DNA from 3 places in the Streptomyces sp. NPDC006174 genome. Region 1 is predicted to be linked to each of the others. Evidence: riboswitches for the same ligand, from Rfam matches in the RefSeq annotation. Region 1 holds a riboswitch; each other region holds the start of a gene.
What was found. Region 1 has a riboswitch for cobalamin ahead of ABZ267_RS02685 (ribonucleoside-diphosphate reductase subunit alpha). Riboswitches for the same ligand answer to the same signal wherever they lie in the genome.

Region 1 (3,844 bases):
CCGAACCGGCGCCGGACCGGGCGGAGCTGGAGGCGCGGGCGAGCGCCGCGCAGCTCGTCGCGGAACATGTGTGGGTGACCGAGGCCGCGGGCTACGCCTTGGCGCGCCAGTCGGTCGGAGTGCTCGGTGACGACGGGTTCGGCAGCTCCTACACCGCGCCGGACGGCGGGATGCTCCAGCTGTCGGTGGAGCGCCGCCCGCACGCCGTGGCCGACTGTACGGACGGCTCCGCGCCCGTCGGCGGCGAGGAGACCCTGGTGACGTGCGAGCGGGACGGCGAACAGTGGTACCGCGCCACGGAGTCGGGCCACGCGTACGCCCAGGAACAGGGCGACCTCGTGATCACGGTGAGCGGGACGCGCGAGCAGGTGGACCGGGCGACGCTGCGGTCGGCGGCGCGGGCCGCCCACCGCGCCGACGACCACGAGCTGGACCGGGTGCTGCCGCCCGCCGGGGACGGCTCCGGACAGCAGCCGGTCGAGCGCGGCGACCTGCCGCCGGTGGGCGACGGCGCCCCGAACAACGATGTGGGAGCGAGTGGCTGATGGACCTGCCGATCGGAGTGGCGGAACCCGCCGACGCCGCCATTCAATTGCCGTGGGTCTCAGCCTTGGGCGGCCGAGGCCGAGGTGCTCGTGGCGATCGACGCGGACGGCGTGGTGCTCGGTGGTGTGACGTACGCCGCTCCCGGCACTCCGTGGCGCGATATCTCCGGTCGGACGAGGCTGAGTTCCGGATGCCGGCCGTGGCCCGCGCGGGGCGCGGACGGGGCGCGGGAGAGGCTCTCGTACGGGCGTGCGTCGAGCGGGCCCGGTCCGCCGAAGGCGTCCGCGGACTGGTGCTGTCGACGCGGCCCGCCATGCTCCCAGCCCATAGGATCTACCGTCGGCGCGGCCTTCCGCGGACCCCTGAGCGGGACGGGGAGCCGGTGCCGGGCCTGCGCCTCATGGCCTTCCGGCTGGAGCCGGAGGCAGCCTCATGAGGGGCGTAGCAAACCGACGCGACACAACATGTGGGGGCCGCAGCATCTAGCGGCCCCCACATGTATGCTCGACCTCGCTGTCGCCGCAGGGGAATCCGGTGCGAATCCGGAACTGTCCCGCAACGGTGTGATCAGTGTGCTTTGCACACCCGAAGTCCGAAGACCTGTCGACAGCGCGTCCGGCTCGATCGAACCGGACGCCAGACGTCCGGGCCTCGCGGATGGGCCGGTGGACGCCGTGAGCAGTGCTGCCCTGAGGGCATCGTGCTGCCCGGTTTCCCCGCTCGCCGCCGGCCCCCAGCCGAGCGAGGGAAAGCCCAGTGACCATCGCGCCCGCCGATCCGGTTTCAGCCACCGAATCCGCCGCCTCCACCACGTCCGGCCACGGCACGAACGACGGACCCGGAACCGCCCTGCTGCGGACCCTCACCGACCTCACCGTCGATCTGCCCGACACCGACCCCGGACGGGTCGCCGCCTCCGCGCTGCGCGGGCGCAACGCCCGCTCCGACGAGGCCGAGCTGCGCTCGCTGGCCACCGAGGCCGCCGCGGGCCTGATCTCCGAGGACCCGGCGTACTCCAGACTCGCCGCCCGGCTGCTGACCCGTACGATCGCCGACGAGGCCGCGAGCCAGGGCGCCACGTCCTTCTCCTCCTCGGTCGCCGTCGGCCACCGCGAGGGCCTGATCGCGGACCGCACCGCCGAGTTCGTGGCGCTCCACGCGGCCGCGCTGGACAAACTCGTCGAGCAGGCCCTGGCCGACGGTGCCGACGACCGCTTCGGCTACTTCGGTCTCCGTACGCTGCACAGCCGCTACCTGCTGCGCCACCCGCTCACCCGTCAGGTCATCGAGACCCCGCAGCACTTCATGCTGCGCGTGGCCGCGGGCCTCGCCGAGGACGCGTCGGTGCGGGCGCTGGACGAGGTCGCCGCGCTCTACCGGCTGATGAGCAAGCTGGACTACCTCCCCTCCTCCCCCACGCTCTTCAACTCCGGCACCCGGCACCCGCAGATGTCCTCCTGCTACCTGCTGGACTCGCCCAAGGACGAGCTGGACTCGATCTACGACCGCTACCACCAGGTGGCGCGCCTCTCGAAGCACGCCGGCGGCATCGGCCTCTCCTACTCCCGTATCCGCGCGCGTGGTTCGCTGATCCGCGGCACCAACGGGCACTCCAACGGCATCGTGCCGTTCCTCAAGACGCTGGACGCCTCCGTGGCGGCGGTGAACCAGGGTGGCCGGCGCAAGGGCGCGGCGGCGGTCTACCTGGAGACCTGGCACGCGGACATCGAGGAGTTCCTGGAGCTCCGCGACAACACCGGTGAGGACCAGCGGCGTACGCACAACCTCAACCTGGCGCACTGGATCCCGGACGAGTTCATGCGTCGCGTCGACGCGGACACCGAGTGGTCGCTCTTCTCGCCCGCCGAGGTGCCCGAGCTGGTCGACCTGTGGGGCGACGAGTTCGACGCGGCCTACCGCGCGGCCGAGGCCAAGGGCCTGGCCCGCAAGACCATGCCGGCGCGTGAGCTGTACGGCCGGATGATGCGGACCCTCGCGCAGACCGGCCAGGGCTGGATGACGTTCAAGGACGCCTCCAACCGGACCGCGAACCAGACCGCCGAGCCGGGCCGGGTCGTGCACTCCTCGAACCTGTGCACGGAGATCCTGGAGGTCACCAACGACGGCGAGACGGCCGTCTGCAACCTCGGCTCGGTCAACCTGGGTGCCTTCGTGGCGAACGGCTCGATCGACTGGGAGCGGCTGGACTCCACCGTCCGTACGGCCGTGACCTTCCTCGACCGCGTCGTCGACATCAACTTCTACCCGACCGAGCAGGCCGGGAACTCCAACTCCCGCTGGCGGCCGGTCGGCCTGGGCGCCATGGGCCTCCAGGACGTCTTCTTCCAGCTGCGCCTGCCGTTCGACTCGCCGCAGGCCCGCGCGCTCTCCACGAAGATCTCCGAGCGCATCATGCTGGCCGCGTACGAGGCGTCCTGCGACCTCGCCGAGCGCTCCGGCCCGCTGCCCGCCTGGTCCGAGACGCGCGCCGCGCGCGGTGTGCTGCACCCCGACCACTACGACACCGAGCTGAACTGGCCGGAGCGCTGGGACGCGCTGCGCGCCCGGGTCGCGAAGACCGGTATGCGCAACTCGCTGCTGCTCGCCATCGCGCCGACCGCGACGATCGCCTCGATCGCCGGTGTGTACGAGTGCATCGAGCCGCAGGTCTCCAACCTGTTCAAGCGCGAGACGCTCAGCGGTGAGTTCCTCCAGGTCAACGCCTACCTGGTGGACGAGCTGAAGAAGCTCGGCGTGTGGGACGCCCGCACCCGTGAGGCGCTGCGCGAGGCCAGCGGCTCCGTGCAGGGCTTCGCCTGGATCCCTGAGGACGTGCGGGCGCTGTACCGCACGGCGTGGGAGATCCCGCAGCGCGGCCTGATCGACATGGCGGCGGCCCGTACGCCGTTCCTCGACCAGAGCCAGTCGCTCAACCTGTTCCTGGAGACGCCGACGATCGGCAAGCTCTCCTCGATGTACGCGTACGCCTGGAAGCAGGGGCTGAAGACGACGTACTACCTGCGTTCGCGCCCGGCGACCCGGATCGCCCGTGCCGCGTCCGGCCAGGCGTCGGCCGCCGCCCCCATTCCCGTACAGCAGGCTTCGGCTCCCGACGCGGACGCCATCGCCTGCTCCCTTGAGAACCCCGAGTCCTGCGAGGCCTGCCAGTAATGAGCTCCACCGACAACAAGAACCTGCTCGACCCGGGCTTCGAACTGACCCTGCGTCCCATGCGCTACCCCGACTTCTACGAGCGCTACCGGGACGCGATCAAGAACACCTGGACCGTGGAGGAGGT
Region 2 (3,844 bases), on a different contig from region 1:
GGCGTACGGCTGGGAGCGGCGGCCGTCGGCGTCGGTGATGGCCGCCGTACGGGCCCGGACGGCCGGGTCGCGGGTGATGACGGCGGCGGTGCGGGAGGCCAGGTCGGCCCGGTTGGCGGCGAGTTCGGCGGCGATGGCCTCGGTGCCGGCGGACAGACCGCGCGCCAGGACGGCGATCTCCTGGGTCTTCTGCCGGGCGAAAGCGAGCCAGCGGGCGATCTCCGGGTCGATGTCCTGCTCGGCCCGGGCGTCCAGCGGGACGTGGAGGAGGGAGGAGGAGGCGGAGACGTCGACGTGGTCCGCGAGGCCGAGGAGCGTGCCGAGGGTGGCGAGCGACTTCTCGTAGTCGTTGATCCAGATGTTGCGGCCGTTGACGACGCCCGCGACCAGGCGCTTGCCGGGCAGTCCGCCGGCCGCCGCGAGGTCGGCGAGGTTCGCGGCGCCGGACTCGGTGAAGTCCAGCGCGAGCCCCTCCACCGGCGACTTGGCGAGCACCGGCAGCGCTTCGCCGAGCCGTCCGAAGTAGGAGGCGACCAGCAGCTTGGAACGGTCGGTGAGACCACCGAGCTCGCGGTAGGTGCGGGCGGCGGCGTTCAGCTCGGCCGGGGTGCGGTCCTGGACGAGCGCGGGCTCGTCCAGCTGGACCCACTCGGCGCCGGCGGCCCGGAGGTCGGCGAGGACTTCGGCGTACACGGGAAGCAGCCGGTCCAGGAGGGTCAGCGGCTCGAAGTCGGCGGCGACACCGGGGGCCGCCTTGGCGAGCAGGAGGTAGGTGACGGGTCCGACGAGGACCGGGCGCGGGGTGTGGCCGAGCGCGAGGGCCTCCTTGAACTCGGCGACCTGCTTGGCGGAGTCGGCGGTGAACACCGTGTCCGGGCGCAACTCGGGTACCAGGTAGTGGTAGTTGGTGTCGAACCACTTGGTCATCTCCAGCGGCGCCACGTCCTGCGTGCCGCGGGCCATGGCGAAGTAGCCGTCGAGGGCGTCCGCCTGGACCGCCTCGCGGTGCCGCGCGGGGACAGCGCCGACCATGACGCTGGTGTCCAGGACGTGGTCGTAGTGCGAGAAATCACCGGTCGGCACCTCGTGGACTCCGGCCTCGGCGAGCCGCTGCCAGGTTCCCCTGCGCAGTTCGGCGGCGGTCCGCCGGAGAGTGTCCGCGTCGACGCGGCCCTTCCAGTAGCCCTCGATGGCCTTCTTCAGTTCACGGTTCCGACCCTGGCGGGGGTAGCCGTACACGGTGGCCCGTGCTGCCGCGGCTGCGGGCTTCGCTGTCACGTGACTCTCCTTCGCGAGCATGTCTCCAGCTGTTCCCGGGACGGAACGCGGACGCGAAGGGGTGACGAAATCGGGCGGAAGCACGACACGTTGCCCGTGTCCGTCCGCCTGACGGTTACGCCGACCCGCCCACGAGGTCACCGGGAACTCCGCACGCGAACGGTCGCGTGCGGGCAACGGGCAGGTCTTCGGACTCGCGGGCACGTCTGCCGGAGGCAGACACCTACTGGCCGTCGCTTCCCAGACCCGGCCGGGCCCAGTGCGTATGACGGCGGTCGTTCCCACTCACCGCTGCGGGGCAGTCCCGGATTCCCACCGGGTTCCCTCTTACGACACCCTGTCTGGCGGACAGGGCGAACCAGCTGCACCGGCCACCCTAAGCGGATGGCCGCCGGGCGCACACCGTTGTTCACTCTTCGGACGGCGATATGAGACACGGACTCCGAACGAGTGGTGGCGGGTTCGGCTCCTCTTCGCCGGTTCGCTGACTTCTGGTCAGATCGTGCGGGCATGGTGACGCAGATGTAACCGAATGGCGTAGGCGAACCGGAACCACAGAGCGTCACAGGCCGTTCTTCTTGCCAATACCCAGCCGCCGACCCGCGGCGGCGACGAGTGAGGGAAGCGCCATATGAAGAAGACAGTCGGGTGGGCCCAGGACGGCGACGACTGGACGATCACGGTGAACGGCACCCTGTACCGGGCCGTCGAACGGCCCACCGACGGGCGCGTGCACAACTATCTGGTGCGGGGCAACGACCTGACCGCCGAGTGCCCGAGCCTCGGTCATGGGCTCGGCGTGATCCGGGCGCACGAGTCCCGCAGCTGACCTCCGACCGGGTCCGACGACGAGGCGCGGGCGGCCGCCGCGCCTCGACGCGACCCGCGGCCCTGTGTCACGTGACCCGCTCACCGGTCCGGGCCCCCGCTCGCGGGCCGGGGCCCGACAGCTGAGGGCCGGTCGGCGGTTGTCGGCCGTCCGCCGCCGGAGGGAGAATCGGGGCATGGCTGATGTACGCGTACAGATCAACGCCCTCGTCATCGACGCCGCCGACCCGGAGCTGCTGGCCGCGTTCTGGTCCGAGCTGCTCGGCAGGCCGGTGGTGGACCGCACCGGCCCGTACGTCTGGCTGCGCCGCGAGAACGGCCAGGCCCTGGGAGTCCAGCGGACGGGTGAGTTCAAGACGGGCAAGAACCGCGTGCACGTCGACATCAGCTCACCCGATCCGGCCGCCGAACAGCAGCGCATCGAGGCGCTCGGCGGACGCCGGCTGGAGGAGTACGCCGACAGCGGGTTCCTGGTCATGGCGGACCCCGAGGGCAATGAGTTCTGCGTCATCCCTGAGGGGCCGGTCGGCATGGACGACCAGGGACGCGCCCATTACCTCGACTGATCCACGCCACCCGGGGCCTACGGCGACTCCGTGCCTTCCGCGCTTTCCGTGGGTTCCGCGCTTTCCGGCCGCCGGCGGAGCAGGTACGTGTCCATGATCCAGCCGTGCCGTTCGCGGGCCTCGGCGCGCACGCGGCTGATCCGTTCGGCGACCTCGTCGAGCGGTCCGGAGACCAGGAGTTCGTCCGGGGTGCCGATGTAGGCGCCCCAGTAGATCCACAGGCCGCGGCCCGTCAGATGGGTGAAGCTCTCGTGGCCGTCGAGCATCACCACGATGTCGCCGTCGTCGTCCGGGAACCCCTCGGCGAGCCGTCGGCCGGGCGTGATGTGGATGGGGCGGCCGACCTGGTTCAGCGAGGTGTGGTGGCGGGCGGCGAGCGCGGAGACGCTGCTGATCCCGGGGACCACCTCATGGCCGAATTCCACCGTGCCACGGGCCAGGATGTCCTCCAGGATCGCGAGCGTACTGTCGTACAGGGACGGGTCGCCCCACACCAGGAACGCTCCGCACTCCCCCGGTGCCAGCTCCTCGACGATCAGGCGCTCGCAGATGTCGGCGCGGCGGTGGCGCCAGTCGTGGACCGCCGTGGTGTAGCGGCCCCGGTCGTCCTGCGTGCGGTCCCGCCAGGGGTCCTCGGCCTCCACGACCCGGTAGGGGCCGTCCAGGTGCTCGGCCAGGATGTCCCGCCGCAGCCGGGTGAGGGACTCCTTCTCCCGGCCCTTGCCGAGCACGAAGAAGACCTGCGCCCGGCGCATGGCCTTGATGGCGGCGAGGGTCAGGTGGTCGGGGTCGCCGGCTCCCATGCCGATGACGAGGATGTGGCGTGGTGCGTCGCTCATGTCGGCCGATCATGCCAGGAGCGGGGCGCGCGATCGCGCCGGGCCCGAGGGCAGGCCGGGGTGAGGCGGGGTGGACTTACTAGGACGTCCAACTACATGTTCGTGAGCAGCGGGGTGGCCGGCGTGCAGCCGGGCACCCTCAAGGGGGTGTCCGGCGGATCAGGGCCGAATGGGCCGCGGCGTCCGGTGCGGTGCATCGCAAGGCGCTGGAACGTCCTCATCGCGGAGCGATTCGGGCGTTTCGGCAACGCGGCGAGGGATGGGCCCCCTGCTCGAGCGCAGCCGAGAGCTTGGGGAAGTGCCAGACGTCGTGGACCCGGCCAAGATCCGCCG
Region 3 (3,844 bases), on a different contig from region 1:
GCGGCGCTGCGCGGCGTGGAGGCGTACGGCTACCGGCAGGCGAGTGAGGCGTACGAGCAGGCGGCGGCCTCACTGCCGCCGGGCCCGGCCCGTGAGCGGCTGACCGAGCTGCACCGCCTCTTCGCCCTCCAGTGGATCGCCCGCCACAGCGGTGACCTGCTGGCGGCCGGACGGCTGACCGCCGAACAGGTGTCCTCACTGCCCGACGCGGTGGAGCGGCTCATCGCCACCGTGGCGCTCCACGCGCCGGACCTGGTGGGGTCGTTCGCGCTGCCGGAGCGGCTGATGTCGGACTGGCCGATCGCCGGACCCGGTTACGCGGACGCCTACGACGACCCGGAGGGCTCCTGGCACCGGGACCGCAGGTCGGGCGGAGCGGTGGGCCGCACGGCGGGCGGAGCCGGACGTCGTACGGCGGAATTCCGGCGGCCCGCCTGTGGCAGCAAGCGGCGGCGGCCGCTGCGCGAGAAGGTGGCGGCGCTCGGGACGCGCGGTGTGCTGCTGGCGTACTGGGGAACCACGTCGGTGCTCTCCCGGTGGTTCGAGAAGCCGCAGGTGAGCGTAGACGAATCGGTTCGCCCCAGGGCGTAACCGGAGGATCGTCCTCCAGTTATTTCGGCGGTGGGCCCGTGCGTACCGCCGCCCGCCGTGGCAGAGGCGCCGACGAGCTCCCCTGAGTCCCGATGAGAGGAAACACCGTGAAGAGCCAGACCGTCCACCCGAAGATCACCGAGGTGCTGACCGAGACGTTCAAGGTGCCCGCGGCCGAAGTCCTGCCGGAGTCCACGATGGACAGCCTGGAGATGGACTCCCTGGCGGTCGCCGAGTTCGCCGTCATCATCAAGGAGACCCTCGGAGTCAGCGCCGACTCCGAGAAGCTCTACAAGGACGCCACGCTGGCCGACATCTCCGTGTTCATCGACGCGGCCGTCGGCGGCGAGGCGGCAGGCAGTGCGGTGCCGGTGAGCAACACCCGATGAACCGACCCGCCATCGCCGTCACCGGCCTGGGGATGATCACCCCGGCCGGCCACACCACCGACACCACCTGGGACGGGGTCTGCCGCGGCGAGTCCTTCGCCCGCACCGTCCCCGAACTGCACGGCTGCGCCGTCGACTTCGCCTGTACGGTCTCCGGCATCGACCTCGACGAGGCGGTCGGCGGCCGGACCGCCTTCCGGATGGGCCGGTACGTCAAGTTCGCCGTCCTCGCCGCCCGGGAGGCGGTGGCCGACGCCGGGCTCGACCCGGCCCACTGGGACGGCGGCCGCGTCGCCGTCGTCGTCGGCACCAGCAGCGGAGGCTCCGCCGGACTGACCGAACAGGCCGTCGCGCTGGAGCGGCGTGGCCCCGAGGCCACCTCGCCGTCGGGCATCCTGCTCACCATCCCGAGCATGCCCGCGGCCGAGATCGCCATTCAGATGAAGGCCACCGGCCCCAGCCTGGCCCCGTGCACGGCCTGCTCCTCCGGTGTGACCGCACTCTCCGTGGCCCGCGACATGCTGGCGCTCGGCCAGTGCGACATCGCGATCGCCGGAGCCACCGAGTCGATCGTCTTCCCGGTCGCCATGACCGGCTTCGCCCGCTCGGGCGCGGCGGCGCTGCGGCACGAGGACGGGGACCCCGCCCGCCTCTGCCGCCCCTTCGCCGCCGACCGGGCCGGGCTCGTCATGGGCGAAGGCGCCGCGATCATGGTCCTGGAACGGGCCGAGGACGCCCGTGCCAGAGGAGCGGCCCCCCGAGCGCTGCTCGCCGGCACCGGCGCCACGACCGACGCCCACCACCCGACCTCTCCGCATCCTTCCGGTGCGGTCGCCGAGGCCGCCGTCGACACGGCGCTGGCCGACGCGGGCTGGCGCGCCGAGGACGTCGACCACGTCAACGCGCACGGCACCTCGACTCCACTGAACGACGCGACGGAAGCCGCTCTCATCGGCAGGGCCTACCCGCACCGGCCGCCCGTCACCGCTCCCAAGGGCGTACTGGGCCACTGCATGGGCGCGGCCGGAGCCATCGAGGCGGGACTGACCGTCCTGACACTCCAGCACGGCATCGTCCCGCCGATCGCCAACCTGGACGCCCCGGATCCTGGCTTCGCCATCGACTGCGTCACCAAGGTCCCGCGTGAGATGCCCGTACGACGGGCCGTCAGCCACTCCTTCGGATTCGGCGGACAGAACGCGGTGATCGCGCTCCAGGCTCCATAAGCCGCTCCGCCGGCTGCCGGGCCGGTGCGGCGGGACGATCCCGCGCCGCACCGGCCCGACCGAAGAAGCGGTCCCGCACCGGCTCTGAGCTGCACGAAGACCCGTGATAGCTTGCCGGGGCCAGTCGAACCCCAGCGACGGGGTCAGGGAATCCGGTGCGAGACCGGAACTGACGCGCAGCGGTGAGGGGGACGGGCGGGGCCACGGCCACTGGAGCGCATGCTCTCCGGGAAGGCGTTCCGTCCGGACGAACCCGAGTCCGAAGACCTGCTGGCACCCGCGCTCCGCACCCGGGGCACGGGACCGTACGACGGGCTCCGCGGCTGGGCCCGGAGACACCTAGGTCCTCCGTGCTGTCCAAGGCCACCCCCGCACCGATACGCACCGCCGTCCTCCTCGCGGCCGGCGTCGTCCTCCTCACCGCCTGCGGCGGAAGCGGAACCACCTTCTCCGCCGACGACGGCGGCCGCGGTGGCGGCGCCAAGGCCGACGGCTTCCCGCTCACCCTCAAGAACTGCGGGCGCACTATCACCGTGAAGGCGCCGCCTCAGCGGGCCGTCCCGGTCGACCAGGAATCGACGGAGATCCTCCTCTCGCTCGGCCTCGCCGACCGGCTCGCGGGCACCGCGACCTGGAGCGACCCGGTGATGAAGGGCCTGGAGAAGGCCAACAGGAGCGTCGAGCGCATCTCGGAGAACCGGCCCTCCTCGGAGAGGGTCCTCGACAAGGAGCCCGACTTCCTCTCCGCCTCCTTCGCCTCCACGCTCGCCAAGGGCGGCGTCGCACCGCGCGAACAGTTCGAGAAGCTCGGCGTCCCCGCCTACGTCTCGCCTGCCGACTGCACCGGCAAGGACAACAGCGGCGGCGGTGACGGAGCCCGTACCGCACCGCTCACCATGGACAGCGTCTACACCGAAGTCCGCGAACTGTCCCAGGTGTTCGGCGTCCCCGAGCGCGACGACGCCCTGGTGAAGAAGCTCCGGGCCCGGGCGGCGAAGGCCACCGACGGCATCGACGCCTCGAAGACCTCGCTCCTCTACTGGTTCTCCGACTCCAAGGCTCCCTACCTCGCCGGCTGCTGCGGCGCGCCCGGTGTCATCACCAAGGAACTCGGCGCGAAGAACGTCTTCGACGACACCCACGACGAATGGCCCCAGATCAGCTGGGAGACCGTCGCCGCCGGGCTGCGCGACTTCGGACTCGCGGGGTGAGCGGCGGGAATCCGACGGTGAAGGCTCGCGGTGTGAGCGACAGCCTGACGGTGGAGCGGCCCACTGACGTACGGCGGGTCGGCGCGCCGGTCCAGGCGCTGATCTGGACCGGCGGACTCCTGCTCCTGCTGCTCTCCATAGCCGTCGCCGTCACGATCGGGCCGGCCAGGATCTCCGTCCCGGACGTCTGGTCCGCCGTCGCCTCCCACCTCGGCTTCGGCGCCTCGGAGCTGAGCCCGATCCGGGACGGCATCATCTGGAACCTGCGCATGCCGCGTACGCTGCTCGCCGCCGTGTGCGGTGCCGGGCTCGCGGTGTGCGGCACGGTGACGCAGTCGCTGCTGCGCAACCCGCTCGCCGACCCCTTCGTCCTCGGCGTCTCCTCCGGAGCCTCCCCCGGCGCGGTCGTGGTGGTCGTCCTCGGTGT

Region 2: it holds a riboswitch for cobalamin, as region 1 does, so the genes downstream of both, metE (5-methyltetrahydropteroyltriglutamate--homocysteine S-methyltransferase) here and ABZ267_RS02685 (ribonucleoside-diphosphate reductase subunit alpha) in region 1, are expected to answer to the same signal.
Region 3: it holds a riboswitch for cobalamin, as region 1 does, so the genes downstream of both, ABZ267_RS09415 (ABC transporter substrate-binding protein) here and ABZ267_RS02685 (ribonucleoside-diphosphate reductase subunit alpha) in region 1, are expected to answer to the same signal.

The regions. Positions count from the first base shown of each region.
Region 1 covers NZ_JBEXTJ010000001.1:584,021-587,864, reverse strand. Annotated here, with positions in the region: gene ABZ267_RS02695 (hypothetical protein) at 1-545, shown strand, start outside; partial or broken gene ABZ267_RS02690 (GNAT family N-acetyltransferase) at 615-982, shown strand; cobalamin riboswitch at 1,035-1,169, shown strand; gene ABZ267_RS02685 (ribonucleoside-diphosphate reductase subunit alpha) at 1,303-3,717, shown strand; gene ABZ267_RS02680 (ribonucleotide-diphosphate reductase subunit beta) at 3,717-3,844, shown strand, end outside.
Region 2 covers NZ_JBEXTJ010000008.1:335,631-339,474, reverse strand. Annotated here, with positions in the region: gene metE (5-methyltetrahydropteroyltriglutamate--homocysteine S-methyltransferase) at 1-1,278, opposite strand, end outside; cobalamin riboswitch at 1,440-1,656, opposite strand; gene ABZ267_RS20850 (hypothetical protein) at 1,910-2,107, shown strand; gene ABZ267_RS20845 (VOC family protein) at 2,283-2,672, shown strand; gene cobF (precorrin-6A synthase (deacetylating)) at 2,690-3,511, opposite strand.
Region 3 covers NZ_JBEXTJ010000003.1:415,997-419,840, reverse strand. Annotated here, with positions in the region: gene ABZ267_RS09430 (acyl-CoA dehydrogenase) at 1-591, shown strand, start outside; gene ABZ267_RS09425 (acyl carrier protein) at 699-980, shown strand; gene ABZ267_RS09420 (beta-ketoacyl-[acyl-carrier-protein] synthase family protein) at 977-2,206, shown strand; cobalamin riboswitch at 2,311-2,496, shown strand; partial or broken gene ABZ267_RS09415 (ABC transporter substrate-binding protein) at 2,557-3,384, shown strand; gene ABZ267_RS09410 (iron chelate uptake ABC transporter family permease subunit) at 3,414-3,844, shown strand, end outside.